One region of the Cytobacillus sp. SAFR-174 genome, then DNA from elsewhere that is predicted to be linked to it. Evidence: riboswitches for the same ligand, from Rfam matches in the RefSeq annotation. Region 1 holds a riboswitch; each other region holds the start of a gene.
What was found. Region 1 has a riboswitch for cyclic di-GMP ahead of ACTHRG_RS05080 (Ig-like domain-containing protein). Riboswitches for the same ligand answer to the same signal wherever they lie in the genome.
Positions count from the first base shown of each region.

Region 2: linked by a shared signal. The riboswitch ahead of ACTHRG_RS04600 (methyl-accepting chemotaxis protein) and the one ahead of ACTHRG_RS05080 (Ig-like domain-containing protein) in region 1 are both predicted to bind cyclic di-GMP.
Region 3: linked by a shared signal. The riboswitch ahead of ACTHRG_RS16100 (anti-repressor SinI family protein) and the one ahead of ACTHRG_RS05080 (Ig-like domain-containing protein) in region 1 are both predicted to bind cyclic di-GMP.
Region 4: linked by a shared signal. The riboswitch ahead of ACTHRG_RS20270 (hypothetical protein) and the one ahead of ACTHRG_RS05080 (Ig-like domain-containing protein) in region 1 are both predicted to bind cyclic di-GMP.

Region 1 covers NZ_JBQCMZ010000003.1:257,469-260,679, reverse strand. Annotated here, with positions in the region: gene ACTHRG_RS05085 (ankyrin repeat domain-containing protein) at 1-694, opposite strand, end outside; gene ACTHRG_RS05080 (Ig-like domain-containing protein) at 767-1,885, opposite strand; cyclic di-GMP riboswitch class I at 1,914-1,997, opposite strand; gene ACTHRG_RS05075 (outer membrane protein assembly factor BamB family protein) at 2,148-3,211, opposite strand, start outside.
Region 2 covers NZ_JBQCMZ010000003.1:129,470-132,680, forward strand. Annotated here, with positions in the region: gene ACTHRG_RS04595 (alpha/beta hydrolase) at 69-1,595, opposite strand; cyclic di-GMP riboswitch class II at 1,761-1,845, shown strand; gene ACTHRG_RS04600 (methyl-accepting chemotaxis protein) at 1,905-2,834, shown strand.
Region 3 covers NZ_JBQCMZ010000016.1:6,491-9,701, forward strand. Annotated here, with positions in the region: gene ACTHRG_RS16080 (CalY family protein) at 1-2, shown strand, start outside; gene ACTHRG_RS16085 (LPXTG cell wall anchor domain-containing protein) at 71-1,027, shown strand; gene ACTHRG_RS16090 (DUF5658 family protein) at 1,107-1,400, shown strand; gene ACTHRG_RS16095 (hypothetical protein) at 1,464-1,715, shown strand; cyclic di-GMP riboswitch class I at 1,857-1,945, shown strand; gene ACTHRG_RS16100 (anti-repressor SinI family protein) at 1,973-2,122, shown strand; gene ACTHRG_RS16105 (helix-turn-helix domain-containing protein) at 2,224-2,547, opposite strand; gene mnmH (tRNA 2-selenouridine(34) synthase MnmH) at 2,726-3,211, opposite strand, start outside.
Region 4 covers NZ_JBQCMZ010000025.1:12,910-16,120, forward strand. Annotated here, with positions in the region: gene ACTHRG_RS20265 (DUF4317 domain-containing protein) at 98-1,282, opposite strand; cyclic di-GMP riboswitch class I at 1,669-1,756, shown strand; gene ACTHRG_RS20270 (hypothetical protein) at 1,869-2,237, shown strand; gene ACTHRG_RS20275 (hypothetical protein) at 2,227-3,003, shown strand; gene ACTHRG_RS20280 (methyl-accepting chemotaxis protein) at 3,064-3,211, shown strand, end outside.

The DNA of each region.
Region 1 (3,211 bases):
TAAAGTCTGTGCTTGCACCTGCTTCAATTAATATCTTGGCTAAACCAGCGTTTTGCTGGAGAACGGCATGAGACAATGGCGTAAAACCTTGAAAATCTTCGAAGTTTGGATCTGCACCGCTATTTAGTAATAAGACTGCAATTTCGTTATATCCAAATCTATTTCTATCCGTACTTAAATATGATACCTGAGCCAATAATTTAGAAAGATCATCTTTATCATCATAATTGCTTAGGTATTTCTCAATTTTGCCAAGGTCTCCTTCATAGATTACTGATTTCTCAAGTTCCTTATAAGAAACAGCTTTTAATGGGTTGTTGATACATTTTACCGCTGCTAGTTTTGTTTTACTTGGAGTTTGATAGGTGATTTTTACATCACGATCAACATAATATCCTCCACCCACACTTAACATACCCGGCTTAAATGCATAGATACGGTAAAACTCTCCTGCTTTCAACGTACGGGAAATAGTCTTTTTCTCTCCTTCTAATTTAAAAAGAGGTGTATTCTGCTTAATACTCAATCGTCCGATTTGTCCTGGCTTTAACTCAATCCCATCCCACCAAATTTTTGATTGTCCTTTAAATTGGGAGCAAAAATCGTCCTCTGTACCGGCCGCACTTATTTCTGAAGGATTTGCACTAATAACCAGCAGCAGAATGAGAGATATAAATAATTTTAACAACTTCAAGAAGTTCCCTTCTTTCTCTTTGAATATAGTTCATAGCACTAGCGCTGCATTAAAACTTCATTTAGCTCTCAACTATGAAAAGTTGAACTTTTCGATACTGAGTGAGGCTCCAAACCATTCAATTGAAAAAGTCATTTTTACAGAGTTCTTTAGCTTTAAGCCATTTTCCCCTGAGATATCCTTGCCGATGTATAGCGTATAAGTTTCGCCTGCTTTATACGGCTGGGCTGGTTTGATTGTTATTGATTTTGTTTCTTCAGAATAACTGATTGATGTCTCAATAAGGTTTTCCGCTGTATCAAGAACAATTATGTCTAAGTTTGAAAGTGTTTTTTCATTAAGTTTTCGAGAAAATTTTATGTTCCATTCTTTTGATGCTGGAACCTCTGATTTTGCTGGTTCCAACTCTTCTGCAGATTCATCATTATCCACTTTTTCTTGTACATCATTCTGTAACTCTTTAAGCGTCGTTAAAACTTCGTTAATCTGAGTACTAAGCAATTTAATTCTGCCATAACGAGATTGCCATTCTTCGGCAGCTGTTCCTTTTGCAGCGAGTGAATCCAGACGATTATTTACTGCATCTAAGCGGTTTTGAAGTGCATTGAATTTGCCAGCATAACCTGGATATTCATTTAATTCTTCTTCTACTTCCCCAGCTTCTTCGTCAATTGAACTGTCTGCTTCATCGACTTCAGTTGTATCATCATTGTCTATACTGTCACTACCATCTTCACTAATAAGTTCCTCTTCAGATACATCCTCATTATCTGTGGCAGCATCAACATTACTTTCATTTCCACTGGAATCCTCATTAGTTTCTTCTGTGCCAGACTCACTTAGAGCATTTGTGTCCTCCTGTTCGCTTGATGGCTCTTCCGCTCCTTGTTCACTGCTTTCAGGAGTCTCTTCTTCTACTGTTGGATCGGCAGTTTCTCCTTCCAAATCCTCAATAGGTTTATAAAGATTCTGCAGCTTTTCTTGATAATGGGTTATTTTTTCTTCAATCTTATCTAATTGCTTGTCAATAGATTTTAGCTGCTGAGTCTGACCTTTGTTAGACTGTTGATTCTCCTTCACTTTCTGTACCTTTTCCGACTTAGGATTATCTTTTGGTGCTGCAAAAGCCGGACCTGAGAACAACATTCCCAATGCAAGAACGGCAGCTACTGCAGGTGTAAATTTTTTCATTCCCTATTCCTCCTATAAAATTTTAGGGCCTGGCAGCTGGCTGGCATAGAATCACTCCTTAGCCCCTATAGCTTTGTGACACCAAATTTCTTTGGCTGTACCCATTATTATTATCGGATAAATTTACAAATAATTTATATGGTCCACGGGGACAGGTGCCCCGTCCCTATTTTTTGCTTTTAAAAAAGACAGCTGATGCATTAAGAAAAGCCCCGCAGGAGATCCGCGGAGCTAGTATTAAACTAAGTACTTTTCAGACTATTTATTTAATAGAACAATTTGCTTGGGCAAGCTTAGTCTTCGAAGGTGTTTCGTATTTGATTTTCACATCCCGGTCAACATAATACCCGCCGCCCACACTCAATTTTCCTGGTTTAAAGGCATATATTCGATACTCTTCACCCTTTTTCAGTGTCCGGGCAGGAACTTTTTTATCTCCTTCAAGTTTATACAATGCAGTGTCCTGCATGATGGTCAGTCTTCCAATCTGGCCCTTCTTCAGCTCTGCACCATTCCACCAGACTTTTCCGCCTTTAAAATTTGCACAGGCATCAGGTTTTGCCGGTGCTGGCTGCTGCGTATTACCGGCCAAGTAAATCTTTCCATCTTCAGTGGCTATTACCGGCTGGTTCTTTGAAGAGATAGAGAGAGAAGAAATAGATTGATCAAACTGAATACGTGCTTCTGATTTCCCTGTTTTCATGTTAACAACTTCAAGGAAACTTGGCTGCAAATAGTTCTTTATCGCGTATACCAACGTTGACTTTGTAAAATATAATTTCTTATTATAGGAATCACCGCGGTCCCAAATGTCATCCTCTGAAAGATTCCTGCTCCATAATACTTGTCCATTTGGATTCAAGGAAGTCAGAGAGAAACCAGTATAGTAAATATTCCCATCCGGACCCAACTCAAAGCTTCCATTGGAGAAATCATCCGCAAAAGTGTGGCGCCACTTCAAGCCCCCATCAGTACCCATTGCTAAAATGTGATTCTCTCCATCCTCATAAAGCAATGCGTAAATCATTCCATTCGCTCCAAAATGGACAATATCATAAAGAGAATATTCTTCTTCTATTGATTTACTCCATTTAAGGACCCCGCTTCCATTGAGGAAGAATAAATTTAGACCATCAGAGACCAGGACAGAACCATCTGCTCCAGCTGCTACAGGAACTTCCATTGGTCCGCTGACAGCGAATTTCCACTTCAATGAACCATCCGGCTTTACTGCATACACGAATCCTCCCTCATACAGTCCCATTTGATTGCTATCACCAAAATATATGATTCCATCCGGACCAACAACCGGCTGTGTAGGTTCGC
Region 2 (3,211 bases), 130 kb from region 1:
ATAAGACTTTTTCTGTGCGAAAAAATTTATCTCAATTTCAGAACTCATCCCCGCTTCGAATAACCACCCTAACGAGGATCCCGTTCATGCCCTGTTTTCAAATCAACGACCTTAACAGGGTTCGCCGGTGCATCAACCGTTTTGCTCGCAGGGGCCGCTTCACCGTTTTCCACCCAGTCAACTAGCAGGTCAAATGATTGATGAGCATAAGGCAGCAGTGGCTGTAGTTCCTGATCCGGATCGGTGCCCGGGTTCCAGACCAGGCTGTCAACATGGTTGCCGTTCTCGATCGTGTACATACGGTGCAAATCCTGCTTTCCGGCTTTCTTAACCAGCTTCTCATATCCCTTGGCATGGATTTCCGGGAATATCAGCGAGTCCAGTGACCCCGTGAAGGAGATCAGCGGCACATCAATATCTCCGGTATTGGCCACCGCCTTAATATTTTCCTTCACTTCCTTCGGCCGGGTCACATACTTATAATCTTCAAAAATAGGATCATAAGATCGGTCTCTCACGCCATTAACGAAGTTCAGGTAATTGCTCCATTCCGTCCGGCCGGGTGCTTCCGGATCGAAATGGTCCCGATAGATATTCAGCGAGACAAACCAGTATACCTGATCATGGTAAGCCCACAGTTTTTCAGACCCTTTTGGCAAGCCTGCTTTGTATAGCTCTTTAACCGCTTTTTGCTGTTCTTTGCCGCTTCCATACAAAGCTTCCTCCGCATGATTCACAACAGTGGTCAGGGAACTGATTAAATTTTCTTTTTTCTCCGTCCATAATACGCCTTCCCAGTCGACTCCTCCATCAAAAAGACGGGGTTCGCCGGTTTTCTCCGGATCGTCATTTTCAAGAGCATAGCGCACGACGTAGCCGCCATTGGAAATTCCCATTGCATATGTAGGAATCTTATGCTGTGCGGATACTAAATCACTCGCAGGATCAGAAGAGTCTGCCGGATCGATCAGCCCATCCGTATGTGAGCTGGCTAAGTACTGCTGTGCGGCTTTCGTAACCTGGCGGAACCGCTGATGCCATTCCGCGACACTATCATCCTCACCGGCTAGCGCATTCTTTACTTTTGCCAATGGATCAGCTGGATCAGCCTCGCCCTGGGTGCCTTTATCGATCGCTGCAAAAGCATATCCTTTTTCCAGTACATAATCGCTGAAAAGCAGATCGGTCGACGTTTCATTTCTTGTCGCGGGTATTCCCGAAACTACCAGCCGGCCATTCCAGTGGTCCGGAACCCTGATGACAAACTGGGCATCTTCAAAAATACCATTTACCTGAGTTCCTGTTACAGAAGCAGGCTTGTACATTTGGTGCCATCCGGTTCCTTCCGCTGCATTTCCCCATAGATAAGGAGCCAGGCCAATATTGCCGTAAAGGGTTGCCTGCTGATATTGCAGGGGATTCTTAGTAGTGAGCCAGTTGTTGCCGGAGCCGTCAAAGTATTGTTCTGTTACCGTGTGCGCACCAGGTATGATCGCCTGGTTTTCCACAGCTGTTTTCTCCGCAAAACTACTTTCCGGAAAAAGTAAAAAACTTAAAGCAGAGGCCAAAGATAACGCAATCAGTTTACTTTTCAGATAAATCCATCCCTTCCTCATCATCTCTTACAGTTCTATTCTACTTTTACTAATTATGGGAATCATGGGCCTTAATGATTAATTATTTGAATTTTCAGCATAAAGAAGAGCAGAGCATTCAAAATTGTGATGCCAAACCGATACTAGTACTATAGACATATAGTAGAACAAGTTGGAAGCAATGAGAATTCAAGGGAAATTTGGGCGCTTGAATGAATTCGAGCTAGTAGCGCAACCGGCCAGCACTTACAAGGAATCACTTGCTTGTAAGGATATGTTCTGACAAACTTTTTTGAAAAGAGGAAGAGCATGCTTACAACGTATCAGCCTAATCATGTTAAAAGCACACAGGTTCTTGAAAAAGAAGCTGTTTTGGCTGCAATTGAAAATTCTCTGGCGATGATTGAATTTGATGGGAACGGGAAAGTGCTCTGGGCAAATGAGAATTTTGCCAAAACCGTGAAATATCGGGCAGAAGAGATGCCAAATATGCTGCATAAGCAATTTTGTACCCCTGAGTTTGCGGCCAGTAGGGGATATCAGGAGCTTTGGAGAAATCTGCGCAATGGCAAAAGCTTTCAGGAAAAAATCCAGCGTGTGACCAAACAAGGAGACCTCATTTGGCTCGAAGCAACATACACACCCGTTTTCGGGAGTGATGGCAAGGTCGCCGGTGTCGTGAAGATTGCTACTGATATAACGGAGCGGGAAACGAATACAGCACAGGTGGCATACCAGCTTCAGGAAATGTCAGAAGCCCTTAGTGAAAAAGCAAAAGCTGGAATTGAGAGAAGTGAAGAGGCTGCTCAGGCAATAGGCAAGCTTGTTCATGAATCCAAAGGAAACCTGGAAATCCTCCATTCTCTCAAATCACAGGCACAATCCATCGGCAGCATCGTAAAAACGATCCGGGAAATAGCGGCGCAAACCAACCTGCTCGCCTTAAATGCAGCCATAGAAGCCGCGCGTGCAGGCGAGCATGGCAGAGGCTTCAACGTCGTTGCCGGAGAAGTGCGGAAGCTCGCAAACCGGGTGCAGGACTCCATTCAGGAAGTCAACGCCCATATTGAAGGAATATCAAGTGAAATCAACAAAATCAGTGACGCCACCCTGCAATCACAGTCCGGCATCTCTGAAAATCAGGTTCTTAATGAACAGGCGGTATCCGCATTTAAAGATATCGGGGAAGCAGCAAGAAAGCTGGATGAGCAGGCGAGGGGATTTAAGAGTATTTTATAGGACAACGTATAAAACGTTAGGATGGGGCGGCTTTTATAGCAGCTCTTTTTTTGTTGATAGGAAAAATGGATGGCGGCGGAGAAATTCTATAGTATGCAGCAAGTTAAATGAAAAAGAGGTATCCATATGCCATTTTATTTTGAAGGGAATGTCTATATCCGCAGTGATGAAACCGGAGAGAAGGTAATCTTTGAAGATCCGGCCGCTATAAATGAGAGTGTGGAATATATCAATAAACATAACATTAAACATGTGGGTGTGTCAGATTTTGATTTTCCCGATGTTTGTTTTTTGAATGAATGCCCGGGTATTGAACATTTGGATGTTTTGAATTCTTTTATAAAAGACCTGAGCGGCATCTATAGCTTAAAGAACCT
Region 3 (3,211 bases), on a different contig from region 1:
AATCATCTCTTAAAACAAGGGGTGGGGAATTTCCCCGCCTCTTGTTCAATATAATTTGTGAGGTAATGCCATGAAATCAAAATGTTTATTGGCAAGACCACTTATATATTCAATTATAGCATTTTTACTGTTTGTTATCTTTTTAGGAGAAAAAACTGCATTAGCAGCTGATAAAGAACTAGATATCAACACAAACATAAACGGCTACTTTTTCGAAGTAGGTGACCTCAAACCAGGTGACTGGATGCCCCGAGATATAACCATCCTAAACCAGGGAAAACAGGATTTCAGATACACAGCGCAAATTGGAAAGAAAAAATCCGTAAAAGGGCTTTTCGAAGAACTTGATCTTTTGGTTAAGAAGGATTCAGATATTCTATTTGAAGGAAAGTTAAAAGACTTTGAAGGGTTTACTCCAAGGAAGCTGGCAAAGGGCAGCTCTGAGCAGTTATTCTTTCAAGTTTCAATGCCTTACACTCTTGGAAATGACTTTCAGGATTCTTCTGCTGAGGTAGAAATCATATTTCTTGCTGAGGCATTAACGGATCCAACTGACCCGCCAGATGATGGAGACCCGCCAGATGATGGAGACCCACCAGGAGATGGAGACCCGCCAGATGATGGAGATCCACCAGGAGATGGAGACCCGCCAGATGATGGAGACCCGCCAGGTGACGGAGACCCGCCAGATGATGGAGACCCGCCAGGTGACGGAGACCCGCCAGATGATGGAGACCCGCCAGATGATGGAGACCCGCCAGGTGACGGAGATCCACCAGATGATGGAGACCCGCCAGGAGATGGAGATCCTCCAAGTGAAGAAGAACCTTCTGATGAAACCACGGACGAAGGAGCGAAACCTGGTGATTCTAAAGACAATATTGTTATAAATCCTGAAATGACCGATAATCTTTTGCCAAACACAGCTACCAATACTTATAACTTACTATTGATCGGCGGATTGTTATTGGGAACAGGAAGTGTATTAATCCTTGTTTTTTATAGAAGGATAAGAAGTGAACGATAGAGAAGGCCAGGAGAGTAAAAACTTCGTGGCCTTAATTTTTATTTATAAATACTCACCTTAGCTAAAAAGTGGTGATCACATGAAAAAGCTGCTTTATTATCTTGCCATCTTAAATCTGCTGGACGGATTTCTTACTGCCCTAGGACTCCACTTTAATGTTATAGAAGAAAGCAATCCGCTAATGGGTAATCTTTATGACCTTCACCCTTTTTTATTTCTTTCTCTTAAAATAATTCTTTCTTGTTTACTTATCATATTATCAATAGTTATCTCCGCAGAATCTAAAGTCAAGCTATTAGCAGCCGGAGCTTCAATTATGTATTCAATCGTATGCCTGCTGCACGCTGTTTGGCTTTTCTCATTAATTGCTTAACAGCATTCATTAAAACCCAAATAGGAAATATATATCAATATAAAATAGTTCAGGCGGTGTCTCATGTATCAAAAAAACTGCACTAAATGCCATAACCCATCTTTCAGCAGCACTGAAACCGGAGAGTGGCTTTGCCCGGTTTGCGGAACTGATTTGACGAATGAAACTTTTCTGGATGCGATGACACGGGAACCGGCCCATATTATCTATAAGAAAAAGAAAATTTCGCACACCTATTCTCTGCAGGAAATTAATAAGAATTATAGGAAAAGAATCGGCCATTCTTACTATTCTAAACAGAGAACACTTAAATAAGTGAGGGATTTGAGAGACTTTTGTCGAAAAATAAATTAATTTAATATTAAAATAATTAATTATATTTACAAAAAAAGACACCATTAGCAATACGCCCATAGTAGAATACATCTATGGAAAATATTTCTTTGAGCCGATAGGCGCAGAAAAAGGCAAACTCATTGAAAGATGGGGACGCAAAGTCGCGGGTCTAAGGTATTGAAAAATACTACGATGGCTGGATTGCCTGGAATACGATACGTATCCTGGGGGGAAGAATGTTGACAGAGCAAAATATTAAGGTCGAAGAGATTGATTTAGAGTGGCTGCAGTTAATTATGGAAGCAAGAAACTTAGGCCTGCAAAAGGAAGAAGTTAGAGAGTTTTTACATAATAACAGAGCCAAAGAGGTTCTGATCGAAGCTTAAATATCCGATATTGCTAAGTATTTCTGTTAGAGGCATCTCTAAATGGAAATGCTTTTTATTTTTGCCAAAAAAATAAGCCTGTGTATTCAGGCTCATGGCTATTATGATTTTTGTCCGCTTTTCCACTTATTAAAATCCAAAAACTCCCTAAATTGCTCCTTGGAAACACCAGACTCCATGGCTTCTTTCACAATTTTCATCCATTCGGAATCCAGATCTTCCTTGTTGATCTGCTCATGGATCAAATGGTCCACGGGAACATTCAGGACACCTGCGATTTTTTCAAGGAATTGAATCGATGGATTGGTCTGCAAATTTCGTTCAAGTGAGCTTAAGTATGATTTTGCCACACCGGCCTGGTCTGCAAGCTCGGATAAGGACATTTTCTTTTCCTGGCGAAGTTTTTTTACACGATCACCGATCATCGTATACCACACACCTTATTTTGTATGTAATAGGATTATATCATAATGAGTTCCATATTAAGAACGTTTTGTTCAATATTATTATCATCATACCACAGTGTCAACCGATTTAAATAGCTAGTTATCACAGTTTTTAAAAAATATATCTTTTGTCGCTCTCAAAAAGTAATGCTCCTCGTCATAAGACGGGAGCATTTTGCTTCTCAATTATTTGAATAACCTGCTGTGCAGCTGCTTCCACATCATCTGCATTCACATGGTGGAATTCGCCTTCATAATCATGCTGTTTAAAAGCATAGCGCGGGTCGTAATAGTGTTCTAATAAAAGCTTAATAAATAGCTCGTAGTTCTCCGTTTGAACTGATTCATCCAGCTGCTCGCGGATTTCGGTATCCTTCAGCCGTTTTTTAATAAACACAAGGCTTTCATCCACTTTCGGCTTGAACCATCCTTCTTTTTGATATGGTTCCACATAGTCCCTCAGAATACGCTGGACACGGGATTCGATGCTTGCAAACATATCAATGTGGATTGCGTTTTTTTTAGTATCGAGCAGCTCGTCCGGCTGAACCACCTTGCCAATCCGCTTGCTTTCAGCTTCCATAATAATATAAGGGGAGCCTTTAACCTCAGAAAGGGCTTGATACAAAAGAGCATCAAATGT
Region 4 (3,211 bases), on a different contig from region 1:
CTCAACCCCTAAACTGCTTATAACGCCAAAAAAGGAATTCCTATCTGGAAATTCCTTTTTTAAATAGTATACTTATTTCGAAAGGTATCGCCGCTGCTTATTCTTTATCCTGACCCCCGCCAAAAGCTTCCGGAATCATCGTAAAGCCTTCAATCACGGTATCTTCTTCCACCTCGATCATCAGGTAACGCTTGCCGTCAAAATTAATTTGTCTTACATATCTAAGATCCTGCGGGCAGATGGATATGTTGGCTGCTTTTGTGCTGATTTTGATTGATTTTGAATTGTATTTGGGCAGGACGCTGCTTGCTTTTATTTCATATTTGTCATCATCGATGATTTTTTGATAAGCGGATTGGACCTTTTCTGAATCAATGTCTTCGATGCCGCTTACCTTTAAAACATGTTCTACGTCTTTGGAATCCAGCTTCGGCGGTTCATCCTCTTCGTTTTCCACGATCATCCGGTTTATCTCTTCATATACGCTGGAAAGTGTTGATGGGCTAAGCTGATCTCCTGTGACGTCTTTAATAATTTCTTCAAAAACGATTTTATCATCCTGCGCCGTCATTGTTTCTTCCCCGTTTAACACGTCCTCAATGAACTGGTGGTCGGGCTCATGGACCTTGCCTGCAGAATACAGGACGTGATTGACATCAGCCGCGTGATCAGTGAAGCAAGGGAATAGGAACCCTGAAATGGGAGACTTGAGGTTGATAATCGGATCAACGGTAAAATGATATTTAAATTCCCTTTCAACATAATCAAAAAGCAGTTCTTTCTTCGGTTCCTGCGTGTTATTGATGCTGCAGAGAATAAAGGGATGAGAATAAACGGCATCCCGTTCACTTTCCTCGGCCTCTGGATTGCGGCGCTTCATAGGCTTTAGATACTCTCCGCGAATGAACGTAACAACAATATCTTTTTCATATTGCCGGACTCCCAGCATTTTGCCGACAATCTGAAGCATTTGTTCCGTCCAGCCCTCAGCATCATTGGTCAGCAGCCCTTGATGAAGGATGAGCTGACTGCTGTTTTCCGCATCCCTCTGAAACTTTAATTCAAAGAGCTTTTCATCCAATTGGCCGCCAAGCATCTTTTTGAAGTTGTCCATAAAGAGCTCCTGCTGATCCTGATCCAGCATTTCAAAAGGCTGGCTCTCATAATGATATATCTCGCTTGATTCCTTCATAATATAGACGTTAAAAATATCTGAGATCTTTAGTAAGTCATTATTTAACTTAAATTGTTTCCGAATCTGTGCAATGTCTTTTTTGTTCACGGTTAAAATCCACTCCTAAACTGCCCAATATGCATATTTACTAGAATAACAAAATACATCAGTTCTATAAATTATTAATCTCAGTTATTTTCGCTTTTTTGAAAAGGGACTTGTTAATTTAGAAATTAAGAACATAGAGTTGGTTTTTACCGGCCGGGGTTTGTGCTAACGATGTTCTGTGGAATGCTGCTATTTTGCTAACATAAAGATTGTTAATTGAGGCTTCTCATAAGTTGACTAAACCTATGGGAGACATTTTTATTTCTTTAATATCAAATTGTATAAAATTGGATTTGTAAATAAAAAATACAAGTATCGACAAAAAATGGCAAGTTTACTATAATGGTATAGTAAAATGTAATCGTGAAATTAGTCCTATTTAATAAAATAGAAAAAGGCAAACTTATCGAAAGGTAAGGACGCAAAGCTACGAGTCTAAAATCCTCTTGGGGTAATGACAGTCGGGTTGCCAAGGATAATAAAGACAGTTTATTTGGCTATCCCTTTTAATTTGGGGATAGTCTTTTTTTGGACACTGTCTAAATAGGCAAAAAAATATGAAGAATACAGGCAGAGGAGATCAGAGATGATAGTTGTAGATAAGAAAAAATACAAAATGGCCATTAATGAGGTTGCAAAGGAAGTTCATGTACAGGTTCATGGGTTAATGAGAGAGGAGGATGCGGAAGGTTATATGATAGATTTACAGGATACGATTAATAAGGTATCAAGGCAAAGTTATACATTTGTTGTAGATGGGACCCACCAATCACCTGTCCCATCAAAGGTGGTTCCACAGCTTGAACAGACAATGCAATTTTATTCTTCACTGGGATTTAAGGATATTCTTGTAGTAAAACCATCATCTAAAATTGCGCAGGTGCAAATCAGGAATGCACTTGAGAGAATTGAGTTCTCGGGTACATTCATTGATAAAGTGCCTCATGGCATCTGATGTTGGTGACAATGATGAAGGAATCATTATTTTACATTTGAAAGGGAGTAAAGAAGTGCAAACAACACTAGAGTTATATACATACGAAATCATAAAGAAGGATCAGCCAGAATTAATTGTGAAAGCAGCAGATTGTCTGGCTCGAACATTCATAGGGGTAGAGGTTGCAGGGAAATGGATTCAGGAGCCAATGGTAGGTCAATTGAATATAGGCTATGAGGATTTCTATCAGTTTACCAAGGATTATTTAGACTCTACGATTGAACAGGGATATTGCGCAGTTGCACTGGATGCTCATCATAATGTTGTTGGTGTACTTGCGGGAGATACAAATGCACCTGAGATAATCGGAGAAGATATATTTGAAGGTTCTTTTTATGATATGAATGTAATTCTGCGTGTTTTGGAAGATGTGGATAAACGTTTCATGGAAGATTATAAAATACAGAATGGACATGACATTATAGATGGGGAACTATTACACCTTTTTATGTTAGGCGTAATTGCTGAACATAATCGTCAAGAAATTATTCAGCAACTAGGAAATAGATTAATCGCAAAAGCATCATCCCAAGGATTAAAGGCTGTTCTAGGTGAAGCAACCAACCCGAAATCAATACGTGTAATGGAAAAATATCATAATATGAAAAAATATAAAGATACAGAAGGAAATTTTATCGTCTATAAATATCAAGAGAACCTTAAGTTGCGTGGCATTCCTGAAAATGTAGCGGATGGTACATATATCCTTATAAAAGAGCTTTAAATGTAAACACACTAAACTGAAGTTTAATTTAATTAAATAGATGTAAGGGGATTTTCAAAAATGGAAGCGATTATGCTAGGCATCATTATTATCTTAATGGGAGTATCGGTTTTTTTGGCCTACCGGTATTTTTCGTTAAAGCGCCATCTTCATATTCATAAAGAAATATTAAATGGAATGGAAGAATTATCAGCGGGCAACATTGCAA